DNA from 3 places in the Clostridium sp. HBUAS56017 genome. Region 3 is predicted to be linked to each of the others. Evidence: riboswitches for the same ligand, from Rfam matches in the RefSeq annotation. Region 3 holds a riboswitch; each other region holds the start of a gene.
The links. Region 3 has a riboswitch for S-adenosylmethionine ahead of FAY47_RS17065 (methionine ABC transporter ATP-binding protein). Riboswitches for the same ligand answer to the same signal wherever they lie in the genome.

Region 1 (4,968 bases), on a different contig from region 3:
CAAAGGCTAGAGAAAATGTAAGAAGTTCTCTACCGGGTTTTATCTGTTTAGCAAATTTGTTAATAAGTTTTGGTAAATAAGCTATTCCAATTATAGAAAATAAACAGAATAGAATTATTTTTACAAAAACATATATAATCGGTAAAGAGGTTGAAGCCCCCCAATTTGAGCCAGAAGTTTGTGCAAATGCAAGAACTATAGATATAAGTATAAGGCCTAAAATATCGTCTATTACCGCTGCTCCCAGGATATTTATACCTGCTTTCGTATTAAGTTTACCAAGCTCTTTAAGAGTTTCTACTGTTATGCTTACACTTGTGGCAGTTAATATAACTCCTATAAATATATTTTCTAATAAGTTATCAAAAAATAAAGATGCACCTAAAGTTCCTAGAAAAAGAGGAAGTAGTATACCTGCTATTGCAATTATAAATGAAGATAAGCCAGCTTCTTTTAATTCTTTTACATTGGTCTCAAGTCCTGCAAGAAACATAAGGATGATAACTCCAAGGTTTGAAAGAAGTTTAATATTATCATCGTAATGTATAAGGTTTAATACAACAGGACCTAGTATTACGCCTGCAATTAAGGCACCCAAAACTTCAGGCATTTTTAATTTTTTACTTATTATACCTCCTAATTTTGTAAATATAAGAATTAAGACAATACTCAGTAAAGTTTTTTCCATAATACACCTCCATTAAAATAAAAAAAGGCAGAAAGTCCCTAAGGACTTCCCACCCTGAAAGTCAGATTATCTTGAATCAAAAAAATGTTCAACCGTAAAATAAAAATATAATGTTTTGCTACTAAAATCTTCTTTTGATATAATAACATATTTGTAGATGTTTTGCCAATATAGATGCATTTTAATATTTTTGTAATTGCTAAAAAAAGTCGATAATAGTATAATTCATATAGGACAATAAAAGAAAAAGGACAGATAAGTTTAAGGAGTAGATTTAATATGCAATATTTAATAACGCTGATAAGTACTTTCTTAATTGTTTTCTTAATTACTCCACCTATAATGAAGGTGGCTCATAAATTGGAATTTACAGATAAGCCAACTGAGCGAAAAAAGCATAGAGGACCAATACCACTTTGTGGTGGACTTGGGATTTATATAGGTTTTTTTATAGTATATTTTTTAACAATTAATGATGATAGACATGAAGAACTATGGATATTTATTTCAGCAACATTAATATTTTTAATTGGTGTAGTAGATGATTATTTTAAAACTAAAGGGAGAGAATTTCCTATATATCCAAGATTAATAATTCAGGTTTTAGCTGCAGTTTTAGTATTTAAAGCTGGTATAGTTTTTGAGGGATTTAGAAATCCATTTTCAGGGGAATATATATTGCTATCGAGAACTATACAATTTTTATTAACTATTACATGGATATTTGGCGTTACTACGGTAATAAATTGGTCAGATGGTATGGATGGATTAGCAGGAGGAATATCATTAATTTCTTCGGTTACATTCTTTTTTGCTGCAATAATACTTGGACAAGGAGTATCAGCTCAATTTTCAATTATACTGGCAGGAGCAATTTTAGGATTCTTAGTTTACAATAGGCATCCAGCAAGAATATTTATGGGGGATTCTGGTGCTAATCTTATAGGGTTTCTATTAAGTATTATAGCTATTGATGGTGCTTTTAAGCAAGCTACTGTTTTAAGTTTGTTTTTGCCAATATTGGCATTGGCAGTTCCTATATTTGACAATTTATTTGTCATATTTAAAAGATTCCGTGAAGGAAAACCTGTATATCAAGCTGATAGAAGTCAAATGCATTTTAGACTAGAGGAAAGAGGACTTAGTATAAATCAAATAGTTACACTTATACTAGCAATAAGTTTTATATGCAGTGGATTATCTATATTGCTACTGTTGATAAAAAAATAATTATATTTACAAAAGTGTATAAATAGTATATTATAATAACTATAAATTAATATTTATCTTATCATGAGAGGTGGAGGGACTGGCCCAGTGAAACCCGGCAACCAATATATATGTAATATGTGTATGATGGTGCTAAATCCTGCAGCAAAGCTGAAAGATAAGGGTTATTATAGTGTAGAAATTTATTATACCTAAAGGATAACCTTTAGGTATTTTTTATTAAAGGGGGCATTTATATGAAGATAGGCGAAATATTTGAAAATAAAAAAACTGTTTTTTCTTTTGAAATATTTCCTCCTAAAACGACATCATCGGTTGAGACTATTTATAGAACATTAGAAGAGTTAAAGGGATTGAATCCAGACTATATTAGTGTTACATATGGTGCTGGAGGAAGTATAACTGATAATAAAACGATAGAATTATCTTCATTGGTAAAGAATAAATATGGTATAGAAGCTGTAGCGCATTTAACTTGTATTAATTCATCTAAAGAAGATATAGAGTACTATTTAAATTCCCTGAAGAATAATAATATCGAAAATGTACTTGCATTAAGAGGAGATATACCAGCTGATGGACAAATGAAGGGAGAATTTAAATATGCTTCAGAAATTATTAAAAACATTAACAAATACAATGATTTTAATATTGCAGCAGCTTGTTATCCAGAAGGGCATATTGAAAATAAAGGTATGCTAAAAGAAATTGAAAATATGAAGAGAAAAGAAGAAGCTGGGGCCGCTTATTTTATTTCTCAGTTATTTTTTGATAATAACTTATATTATGATTTTCTTAATAAAGTAAAAGCTGCAAATATAAAAATACCAATTGAAGCTGGAATTATGCCAGTTACAAATAAAAAGCAAATAGAGAGAATGGTTTCATTAAGTGGAGCATCACTCCCAAAGAAGTTCACTAAAATCATGGATAAATATGAATATAATCCAGAAGCTTTAAGAGAGGCTGGAATAGCATACGCAGTAGAGCAAATCGTAGATCTTATATCTACTGGAGTTGATGGAATACATCTATATGTTATGAATAATTCATATTTAGCCAAAAAGATTAGTGGAAGTATTGAAACTATTTTAGCTACAGAAAATAAAGTTTATTAAGATAGGAGAATGTAAAAATGGAAAAAGTAGAAAGTTTTGAATTAGATCACAGAAAGGTAAAAGCACCTTATATAAGAAAGTGTTGTTTATTAGATGGACCAAAAGGGGACAAAGTTACAAAATTTGATTTAAGATTCCTTCAACCTAATAAAGAAGCTTTTGGAACAGCAGCCATGCATGGACTTGAACATTTATTAGCACATGAACTTAGAGGAAGATTAGATGGAATAATTGATTTATCTCCAATGGGATGTAGAACAGGATTCTATTTAAGTATATGGGGAGATAGGGAGGCTGCTGAAATTAAAGAAGCATTAGAAAGTTCTTTAAAGGAAGTTTTAAAGGCTAAAGAGATTCCAGCAGCAAATGATATACAATGTGGAAATTACAGAGATTTATCACTATTTGGAGCTAAGGAATATGTAAAAGAAGCATTAGATAGAGGTTTTTCTTTAAACATATTTGGTGAATAAAAACTATTTAAAATTAAGAAACTATAAATACCTAAGGGCGAAGTCCTTAGGTATTTATGCTATAAAGAACAAAATATTGATAAGTTTTTTGAAAATTTAATTGATGAAACTATCGAAGAAAATAGAAAAAATTTATTTCCTGGGAAATCAGTACCTGTAATAATTAGGTTAATAATTAAAAGAAAGTATTGGTGTAAAATGGATAAGTTAAAGGTGTTTACATAAGGGGCAAGATAAAGTATACTGGTGTATATACATTAATGAGGTGATGAATATATGAATAGTAGAACAAAAGAAATGATATATGCAGCTTTATTGACAGCGTTAGCTATAATAATTCCAGTGCAGTTTTCATTTTTAAGGGTAATAATTCCACCATTTAGCGCAACTGTGGCTTCTCATGTACCAATGTTTATTGCAATGTTAGTTTCACCTATGGTAGCAGTTGTAGTAGGTGTAGGATCAGTTGTTGGTTTTCTATTCACAGGATTACCAATGCCTATAGTTTTTAGAGCGGCGATACACATTTTGGTAGGGCTTGTTGGTGCAATAATAATAAAGAGAAGTAGAAGTTATGTTAAGGCATCAATATTTACAGCTCCGATTCATGGTATAGGGGAAGCTTTAGTAGTTATACCTTTTGTAGGGTTTAATGTTTATCAATTACTAGTAGTAGTGTGTGTAGGGACAATTATACATCATGCTGTTGATAGTACAATTGCTTATGCTATTGTAAAGGCAATTGCTAAGGCTAGAAGAAAAAGCATTTATAATACTTTTAATGAAGTTATAACAAAGCAATTAACTTAAAATATTTTTCAAGTAAAGTCATGAATAAGATTTTATACATGGCTTTATTTTTATATACAAAATATGGTATGATGACCTTGTTGTAAATTTTTTTATAGGATAGAAGCTATGATGAATGCAAAAGCAATTGCTTAGGAATATCGTAATATTCAAAATTGAATTTGCGATATTTTTATATTATAATTTTAAATTAGTTATGTTTAAAACAAATATAATAAGTATTTGTGTAAAAGTAAAAAAATTACAATATGAAACACAAAAAAATAAATATTGAGGTAAGTTATGAATAAAAATATGAAAGAGGAAAATGAAGTTCTTCTAAAAAAAAGAAAGTTAATTAAAGAAGAAATTGAAGAAAAAAAATCAAATATAAAAGATATAGAGAAGAGAGTTAAAGCTTTGAGTAAAGAAGCTAAGGGAAGTTATAGTGAGGAAAAAGAAACTACCGAAAAGATTTATGAAGTTTTAACAAGAGAAATAAACAGCTACGAAGATGCATTAGAAGAACCTTACTTTGGAAGAGTTGACTTTAGGGAATATAGAGGACTTGGGGAAAGCATATATATAGGTAAAAAAGGTATTAGTAATATAAAAAAAGGTGAAGAGGTAGTTGTAGACTGGAGAGCACCTGTTGCTGACCTTTATTATA
Region 2 (4,968 bases), on a different contig from region 3:
TTAATGTTAAAGATGTATCTCAACATGATTTAAGAGAAAAGATAGGATATGTTCCGCAAAAGGGAGTTTTATTCTCTGGAACAATAGAGTCAAACTTAAAATATGGTAAGAAGGATGCAACTGAAGATGAGGTTGAAAAGGCAGCTGAGATAGCACAAGCCACTGAATTTATTTCTTCAAAACCAGAGAAATTTAAGACGGAAATTTCTCAAGGAGGAACAAATGTATCTGGAGGACAAAAACAAAGATTATCAATAGCAAGAGCTATAGCAAAAGATCCACAAATATATATATTTGATGATAGTTTCTCGGCACTTGATTTTAAAACTGATGCAACTTTAAGAAAAGCGTTGAAGAACGAAACTTCCAATAGTACAGTGTTCATAGTAGCACAAAGAATAAGTACAATTTTAAATGCAGAACAGATTATAGTTTTAGATGAAGGTAAAGTAGTTGGGATAGGGAATCACAAAGAGCTTCTAAATAATTGTGAAGTATATAAGCAAATAGCTTTATCACAGCTTTCAAAGGAGGAGCTAGGAAATGAGTAATAGTGAAAAGAATAATAAGAGTAGAGGTCCAATGGGTATGGGTAGAGGCCCAATGGGAGGAAATGTAGAAAAGGCCAAAAACTTCAAAGAAACTATGAAAAGTCTTATGACTTATCTTAAGCCATATACATTATCTATAATAATAGTTGTAATATTTGCAATCGGTAGTACCGTATTTACAATAGTTGGACCAAAGATATTAGGAAAGGCAACAACAGAAATATTTAATGGTCTAGTATCAAAGACAACTGGTGCTGAGGGAGCCGGTATTGATTTTGATAAGATAGCAGGAATATTATTAACCTTATTAGGATTATATGTAGTTAGTGCATTATTAGCTTTTGTACAAGGATTTATTATGAGTGGAGTAACTCAAAAAGTTTCATATAACCTAAGAAAAGAACTTGCTGAAAAGATAAATAGAATGCCACTTAAATATTTTGATACAAGAACTCATGGAGAAGTTTTATCAAGAGTTACAAATGATATAGATACAGTGAGTCAAAATTTAAATCAAAGTATGACTCAAATGATTACATCTGTTGCTATGATTATTGGAGTATTAGCAATGATGTTATCAATAAGTATACCTATGACTATTGCGGCTTTATTAATACTACCTATTTCGATGGGGTTAATAGGCGCAGTTGTTAAGAAATCACAAAAGTACTTTAAATCTCAACAAGAATATTTAGGACATGTAAATGGTCAGGTTGAAGAAGTATACGGTGGACATAATATAGTAAAAGCATTTAATGGTGAAGAAGAAGCTGTAAAAGAATTTGATAAATATAATAACACATTATATGATTCAGCTTGGAAGTCACAATTCTTATCAGGTATGATGATGCCTATAATGACTTTTGTGGGTAATATTGGATATGTAATGATATCAATACTAGGTGGATGGCTTGCTATTCAAAAAGCAATTGAAGTTGGAGATATATTATCATTTGTTCAATATGTAAGGAGCTTTACTCAACCTATAGCGCAAGTAGCACAAATTGCTAACTTAATGCAATCAACAGCAGCTGCAGCTGAAAGAGTATTTGAATTTATAGCTGAAGAGGAAGAAGAACAAACTGTTCCAAATCCAGTATCTCCAAACGGCCTTGAAGGTAGAGTTGACTTTAAAGATGTTCACTTTGGATATAATCCAGATAAGACAATAATAAATGACTTTACTGCTAATATTAAGCCAGGGCAAAAGGTTGCGATAGTTGGGCCTACAGGTGCAGGTAAGACTACAATAGTTAAGCTTTTAATGAGATTCTATGATATAAATAGTGGGGATATATTAATAGATGGCAATAGTATAATGAACTTTAATCGTGGTGAATTAAGAGAGCTTTTTGGGATGGTGCTTCAAGACACATGGTTATTCAATGGAAGTATTAGAGAGAATATAAGATATGGTAAGTTAAATGCAACAGATGAAGAAGTTATAAAAGCAGCTAAAGCAGCTCATGTTCATCACTTTGTTAAAACATTACCTGATGGATATGATATGGAATTAAATGAAGAAGCTAGTAATGTATCTCAAGGACAAAAACAATTATTAACTATAGCTCGTGCAATACTTGCAGATCCTAAGATATTAATATTAGATGAAGCAACAAGTTCAGTAGATACAAGAACAGAAGTATTGATACAAAAAGCTATGGATAATCTTATGGAAGGAAGAACAAGCTTCGTAATTGCTCATAGATTATCAACCATCCGTGATGCTGATTTAATTCTTGTTATGAAAGATGGAGATATAATAGAGCAAGGAAATCATGAGGAGTTATTATCTGCTGGTGGATTCTATTGTGATCTTTATAATTCTCAATTTGAAAATTCAGAGATAGCTTAATATATATTAGTGGTATGAATTATGTTTATATTTTGTTATGTGGAGATGGATCTCTTTATACTGGATGGACAAATAATTTAGAAAAAAGATTCAAAGATCATTGTAATTCTAAAGGGGCCAAATACACTAGGGGTAGAGGCCCTCTAAAGATTGTTTATTTTGAAACTTTTGAGGATAAAGTAGATGCGATGAAGCGAGAATATGCTATTAAAAAGCTTAGAAGAGAAGAAAAGGATAATTTGATTAAAAATTTCAAAGAACATGTTGACATTGATTAGGAAAGATGTATAATTATATGTAATTAAATAAATAAGTTTATCTTATTAAGAGTGGTGGAGGGACTGGCCCTTTGAAGCCCAGCAACCTGTAATTATTTATTACGTGGTGCTAAATCCTGCAGGTTTATCCTGACAGATAAGAGGAATTAGTAGTCTCATTATGACTATATATTTGACTAACAATAGTCGCTTCTTATATAAAGAAGCGGCTTTTTTTATTTTGAAAGGGGGCTAATTATGAATTTGAATTTTGAAACAACAGTAGTAAGAGGTGCATCAGGAGGGGATAGGCATACTGGGGCAATAAGTTTTCCTATTTATCAAAGTGCAACCTTCAAGCATCCTGCATTAAATGAAAGTACAGGATATGATTATTCAAGACTTCAAAATCCAACTGTAGAAGAATTAGAAAAGACTGTAGCTTTATTAGAAAATGGAAGGTATGGGTTGGCGTTTGCAACAGGTTTAGCAGCTATAAACTGTATTGTGCATCTTTTTAAAGCTGGGGATCATTTAGTTATTTCAGAAGATCTATATGGAGGTACATTTAGACTTTTTGGAAGTATTTACAAGGAGCTTGGTATAGAATCAACGTTTGTAGATACTAGAGATTTTTTAGCAGTGAAAGATGCTATTAAGGAAAATACTAAAGGGATATTTATAGAAACTCCATCTAATCCATCGCTAAGAGTTACAGACATAAGAGGCATTGGAAGGATAGCTAAGGAGAAGGACTTGATATTTATCGTTGATAATACTTTTCTTACTCCTTATTATCAAAAACCATTAGATCTTGGAGCTGATTTAGTTATTCATAGTGGAACGAAATATTTGGGAGGACACAATGATGTTTTAGCTGGATTAATAGTTGCAAAGGATGATAGATTTATTGAAAGATTAAGATATATTAATATGTCTACAGGAGCAACAATAGGGCCTTTTGAAGCTTGGTTAGTTTTAAGAGGAATAAAGACGCTGCACATACGTTTAGAGAAGTCAGAAGAAAGCGCTATAGTTATTGCTAACTGGTTAAAAGAACAAGATGAAGTTTCGGATGTATATTATACAGGATTGGAAGAACATGAGGGATATGAAGTGAATAAATCTCAAAGTACAGGATTTGGTACAACTTTATCCTTTAGAGTTAAAGATAAAAAACTTGTAGAAAAAATATTAAAAAGAGTTAAGGTTGTATCTTTTGCAGAAAGCTTAGGGGGGGTAGACACACTTATAACGTATCCATTTACTCAAACCCATAGTGAAATACCAGATGATCTTAGAAAAAGACTTGGGGTAGATGAATATTTACTGAGATTATCTGTTGGTATTGAAAATATTAAAGATATATTAGATGATTTAAAACAAGCAATAAAGGGGGAATAGAAATGAGGATAGGGACAAAATTAATTCATTCAGAAGGAAGTATAGATAAAAATACAGGAGCTTTAAGTACACCGATATATCAAGCATCAACATTTCATCAATTTGATATAGATAACTTTGGAAAATATGATTATTCAAGATCAGGGAATCCGACTAGGGATGTTCTGGAAAATTTAATTGCGGAACTTGAAGGTGGAGATGGAGGATTTGCTTTTGCTTCAGGAATGGCAGCAATATGCTCAGTATTAAGCATATTTTCCGCTGGAGATCATATTGTAATATGTGGAGATGTTTATGGTGGGACTTATAGAGCTGTAACAAAGTTATTTTCTAGATTTAATATACAGCATACTTTTGTAGATGCAAGTAATTTAGAAGAAATAAGAGATGCAATAAAAGAAAATACAAAGGGATTATATTTAGAAACACCATCAAATCCGTTATTAAAGATAACAGATATAAAAGATGCAGTAAAGGTAGCTAAAGCAAAGGATATTATAGTAATTGTTGATAATACTTTTATGTCTCCCTTATTGCAGAGACCGATAGAACTTGGAGCAGATATTGTGGTTCATAGTGCAACTAAGTTTATAGGGGGACATAGTGATGTAATATCAGGATTAGTTGTAACTAAAAATAAAGAATTAAGTAGTGAAATTAGACAAATTCAAAATACATTTGGAGCTGTTTTAGGGCCACAAGATTGTTGGCTTCTTATTAGAGGGCTTAAAACATTAAAGGTTAGAGTACTTGAATGTCAAAAAAATGCAGAGATTCTAGCTAAATGGCTTCAAGATAGACCAGAAGTAGAAAAAGTATACTATCCGGGGCTTGAAGGTCATCCAGGGAGAGAGAGTCATTTAGCACAATCTTATGGTGGAGGAGCAGTATTATCATTTAA
Region 3 (4,968 bases):
TTTAATAACTTGTGTATATTTAATACTATTACATCTTTATCGTTTTCTATTCCACTTATAGCAAGATATTTAAAAGCAGTTTTTAATGCAAAACTGCGTATAATTCTAAAGATACCAAGCTTTAGCACCTTAAACTTTGACAATCTGCAGTATATCTTTCCGTCTCTGACACCCTCTATCGCTAAACTTCCTTTGAAACCAAAAGATATTCCTTTTTTGAAAGTACCTTCTATTGTAATTTCATTATCTATATTTACTTTATTAAGAGTTAATCCTTCAACTTTAACAAATTCATTTATTATACTTAAAATATCTTGTCCAGTTAGTTCTGCATTTACCTTTGAAATCTTCATTATATTTTCCTCCACTAACATATAATCTTAATTTATTTTAACCTGATTTTTATTTATTGTAAAACTATATATATTTATTGCCTGATATAAGCAATGATGAACAAAAGGAAAATTCAACGATATTTAAAATCACAAATTATATACCAAATAAAATATTTGTATATAAAAAAAGAATTGATTACAATTTGTAATCAATTCTTTTTTTCATTAAAATACTGGAACTACAGCACCCTTATAAGTATCAGTAATATATTTTTTAACTTCATCAGAAGTAAGTGCCTTTGTTAAAGCCTTAATCTTTTCTGAATCTTCATTTCCTTTTTTAACCGCTAATATATTTCTATAATTTTTTATAGATTCATCATTTTTATCTTCTGTAAATAATGCATCCTTTGTAGCATCTAATTTAGCTTCAAGCGCATAGTTACCATTAATTACAGCACCATTTAATTCATCTAAAGTTCTTGGAAGTTGTGCTGCTTCTAATTCTTTGAATTTTATATTCTTAGTATTTTCAGTAACATCTGCAATTGTTATAAGTTCTCCATCTTTAACTTTAATTAGACCTGCTTTTGCAAGTAATCTTAAAGCTCTTGCTTCATTTGATGGATCATTAGGAATTCCTATTGTTGCACCATCTTTTAATTCATTAAGATTCTTAACCTTTGTTGAATATAAAGCCATAGGTTCTATATGAATTTCTGCTGTGTAAGTTAAATCATAGTTTTTCTTTTCATTTGTTGTATTCAAATAAGCAATATGTTGGAAGTAGTTCGCATCAATTTCTCCATCTTGTACTGCTGTATTTGGTAATTCATAATCATCAAATTCTTTTATCTCTAACTTATAGCCTTCCTTTTCTAATATAGGCTTAATTTGTTCAACTATTTCTTTATGTGGAACAGGTGATACTCCAATAGTTATTGTTTTATCATCTGTTTTCTTTGCTCCGCATCCAGCTAATCCTAGTGCTAATATTCCTGCTAATACTACTGAAATTATACTTTTCTTTTTCATTTATAAATCCCCCTTTAAATCACTAAATCTATTTAGATAATCTGTTATATAAATAATTGCCTAAACTTTGTAATCCTTGAACTATAATAATAAGTACTATTACTGTCACTATCATTACATCTGTTTGAAACCTTTGATATCCATATCTTACAGCTAAATTTCCAAGACCACCTGCTCCGATAGTCCCTGCCATAGCTGAATATCCTATAATACTTATTAATGAAAGTGTTATACCTGAAATGATTGCAGGTACAGCTTCTTTAATCATTACTTTAAATATTATTTGAGTTGTACTAGCCCCAAAAGCTTTTGCTGCTTCAATAACTCCTGGATCGACTTCCTTTAAAGCTGATTCTATTATTCTAGCTATAAAAGGTGCCGAAGCTACAGTTAATGGCACTATAGAAGCTACTTCTCCAATAGAAGTTCCTACAATTAATTTCGTAAATGGTATAATAACTACCATTAATATAAGGAACGGTAAACTTCTAAGTGTGTTTACTATAAAGTCTAACCCTTTATAAACCGCCTTATTCGGTTTTAATCCATTTTCATCTGTTAAAGTTAATATAATAGCTGGTATAAAACCAATTATCACTGCTAATATAGTTGATGGAACAACCATTACTAAAGTTTGTTGTATTGCTGGCCAAAGTAATTCCCACATACTATATTACCTCCCATTCTATATTTTTATCTTTTAAATAATTCATAACTAGGTTCTTGTCCTTTTCTTCTACATTTATTACTAAGCTACCAAGAACATTACTTCTAAACTTTTCTAGTTTGCCCCAAACTACTGAAAAATCTACATTTGTTTCTCTAGCCATTCTTGTGATTATTGTATTTTCAGAACAATCTGCTGGGAAGAATAACTTTATATTAACTCCTGTATCAGGTAGAGTTTCCTCCTCTTCTTCTCCTAAGAACTTCTTTAGAGATAGTCCTGGTTTTAAGAATAACTCATCTGATCTTCCTTCTATTTTAATTTTGCCCCCTTCGATTAATGCTACTTTTTCACATACTTCTTTTACTACTTCCATTTGATGTGTAACCATAACTATGGTAATTCCAAGTTCTTTATTAATCTTTAATAGCAAAGATAATATATCCTTTGTTATCTTTGGATCTAATGCCGATGTTGCTTCATCACATAAAAGTACTTTTGGTTCAAGTGCTAAAGCTCTTGCTATAGCAACTCTTTGTTTTTGTCCCCCACTTAGAGATGCAGGTTTACTGTTAATCTTTTCTTCTAGCCCAACTAATCTTAACAGTTCCATTACTCTCTCATCTATTTTTTTCTTACTGTAGCCCCAAACTTCAAGTGGAAGAGCAATATTTTGATATACTGTTTTTCTTTTTAGTAAATTAAAGTTTTGGAATATCATACCTAAGTCTTTTCTAAATTCTCTAAGTTCATTATTATTAAGCTTAGAAACTTCTTTCCCCATCACAATTACAGATCCATTATCATATGACTCAAGACCATTTATGCATCTAAGCAAAGTTGATTTTCCTGCCCCACTATGCCCGATAATACCGTAAATTTCCCCTTCATTTATGCTTATTGAAATATCTTGTAAAACTTCTACATCCCCAAAACTCTTACTTACATTTTTAATTTCAATCACTAATTGTCTCCTCCTCTATGAATGTAAGATAAAAAATAAATGCGCTAGAGAATAAATCTCTAGCGCAATAATAAACACTAAAATATTATTCTCTCATCTTTCAGTAATTTAAAAAATTTACCGCAGGATTTAGCACCATAGTAAAATAGTAAATGAACTATTATATTGGTTGCTGGGCTTCAAAGGGCCAGTCCCTCCACCACTCTTGATAAGATATCGTTGTATTAAATTTTCTGAGCAATTGCTTCATGTTATTTATAATATTATCTTAATTGCAATTTGTCAATATCTTTTTATGAATTTTTAACAAGACAAGCAGCAATTGAAGCAATCTCTTCTTGTTTTGCTGTTTCCTCTTCTTGCTTCTCCAACCCTAGCTGCCTCTATAGATACATTTATCATGTTAGTTTGATTAAACTATTTTCTTTATAAGAAAATTAAAAACTTTTATCGTAGTATTTTGTATAATTTCACATAAAAAAAGTTGCATTAATCAGAAATATCCCTAATCAATACAACTTTCCATTAAGCCAATTTTATAAACTAATTATTATTTTCTACAGCTTTTTGTATATTATCAATTGCTTCTCTTAAACTTTCACTCTTTTCATTTACAATATCTGCAACCTTATAAATATCAACTATCATCTTAAGCATTTCATTTTGATCTTTAACTGTTGATTCAGCCACCTTACTACTCATATCAGATAACTTCTTAACTTCTGTTGCAACTACTGCAAATCCTTTTCCAGCTTCTCCAGCTCTAGCAGCTTCAATAGATGCATTTAAAGAAAGCATATTAGTTTGAGATGCAATTCCCACTATTTCTTGTGAAGAATTTTTAAAACTATTCACCATATCCTTCATACTGTCTACTTTGCCATAAAGACTTTCTGCTGTACTCTTCATTTCATCAATTTCTTTACTAATTTTTTCAATAGACTTACTTATTGATTCCATTTGTTCCATGATATCCTACTCCTCTTTCCTATAGATTCCCAACCTAATTATTATTATATACCATTAAAATACTAAAACCAATATTCTATTATTGATTTCATACTATCTACCTAAATTAGCATTCAAAATACTTTTCAATTCTTTTGTAGTATTTCGTATATTTTGCTTTTGTAAAATCGCTGACACCACGGCTATTCCATCTATTCCTGACCCACTTAATTCATTAACATTCTTGTCATTTATTCCTCCAATTGCAACTACCGGAATACATAACTTACTTTTAATTTCTTTTAATGAATCATATGTAACCTTAACAGTATCTTCTTTCGTACTTGTAGCAAATGCAGCACCACAGCCAATATAATCTGCCCCATCTGCTTGAGCCTTTAATGCTTCATCCAAATTATGTGCTGATACCCCTACTAATTTATCTTTACCTAAAATTTCTCTAGCTACTTTGCAAGGTATATCACTTTGTCCTAAATGAACCCCTGAAGCATCAATAGTTTGAGCTATATCCAGTCTATCATTTATTATTAATGGTATATTATATTTATCGGTTACAACCTTAATTTCCTTAGCTATTTTATAAAAATCTAATGAAGATATTTCTTTTTCTCTAAGTTGAACTAAAGTCACTCCTCCAAGGATACTCTCTTCAACTGCTTTACTCAAATTTCTTCCTTTTAATACAGATCTATCTGTAACTAGATAAAGTGAATAATCAATAACTGATTTGTCCATTTATTTTTCCCCTTTTCTAAAACTCTTATATAAATTATCAATAAAAATTCCTAATTGCTGTATAAAAACTTACAATTCTCTTGTATACTATTATAGCTAATCAACTCTTTCATGACCATAGTATAAAGTGGTATTATTTTTTATATTTGAAATAATGTTATATTTACATTATACTAAGTATGTTTATATGAAATATAAGTAATAAATTTTCAGGAGGTGCTAACTATGAATATTTATTTAGATAATGCAGCAACAACTAAGCC

Region 1: it holds a riboswitch for S-adenosylmethionine, as region 3 does, so the genes downstream of both, metF (methylenetetrahydrofolate reductase [NAD(P)H]) here and FAY47_RS17065 (methionine ABC transporter ATP-binding protein) in region 3, are expected to answer to the same signal.
Region 2: it holds a riboswitch for S-adenosylmethionine, as region 3 does, so the genes downstream of both, FAY47_RS12300 (PLP-dependent aspartate aminotransferase family protein) here and FAY47_RS17065 (methionine ABC transporter ATP-binding protein) in region 3, are expected to answer to the same signal.

What each region holds. Positions count from the first base shown of each region.
Region 1 is NZ_SULK01000008.1:65,627-70,594, forward strand. It holds gene FAY47_RS08730 (cation:proton antiporter) at 1-688, opposite strand, end outside; sodium ion sensor (DUF1646 type) at 732-782, opposite strand; gene FAY47_RS08735 (MraY family glycosyltransferase) at 968-1,918, shown strand; SAM riboswitch class I at 1,974-2,082, shown strand; gene metF (methylenetetrahydrofolate reductase [NAD(P)H]) at 2,155-3,036, shown strand; gene FAY47_RS08745 (S-ribosylhomocysteine lyase) at 3,054-3,509, shown strand; gene FAY47_RS08750 (ECF transporter S component) at 3,786-4,319, shown strand; gene helD (RNA polymerase recycling motor HelD) at 4,602-4,968, shown strand, end outside.
Region 2 is NZ_SULK01000013.1:64,715-69,682, forward strand. It holds gene FAY47_RS12285 (ABC transporter ATP-binding protein) at 1-551, shown strand, start outside; gene FAY47_RS12290 (ABC transporter ATP-binding protein) at 544-2,406, shown strand; gene FAY47_RS12295 (GIY-YIG nuclease family protein) at 2,421-2,684, shown strand; SAM riboswitch class I at 2,724-2,827, shown strand; gene FAY47_RS12300 (PLP-dependent aspartate aminotransferase family protein) at 2,922-4,067, shown strand; gene FAY47_RS12305 (aminotransferase class I/II-fold pyridoxal phosphate-dependent enzyme) at 4,070-4,968, shown strand, end outside.
Region 3 is NZ_SULK01000025.1:17,369-22,336, reverse strand. It holds gene FAY47_RS17080 (YkvA family protein) at 1-353, opposite strand, end outside; gene FAY47_RS17075 (MetQ/NlpA family ABC transporter substrate-binding protein) at 561-1,370, opposite strand; gene FAY47_RS17070 (methionine ABC transporter permease) at 1,399-2,037, opposite strand; gene FAY47_RS17065 (methionine ABC transporter ATP-binding protein) at 2,039-3,001, opposite strand; SAM riboswitch class I at 3,092-3,216, opposite strand; gene FAY47_RS21245 (methyl-accepting chemotaxis protein) at 3,545-3,970, opposite strand; gene thiE (thiamine phosphate synthase) at 4,064-4,705, opposite strand; gene FAY47_RS17050 (cysteine desulfurase family protein) at 4,931-4,968, shown strand, end outside.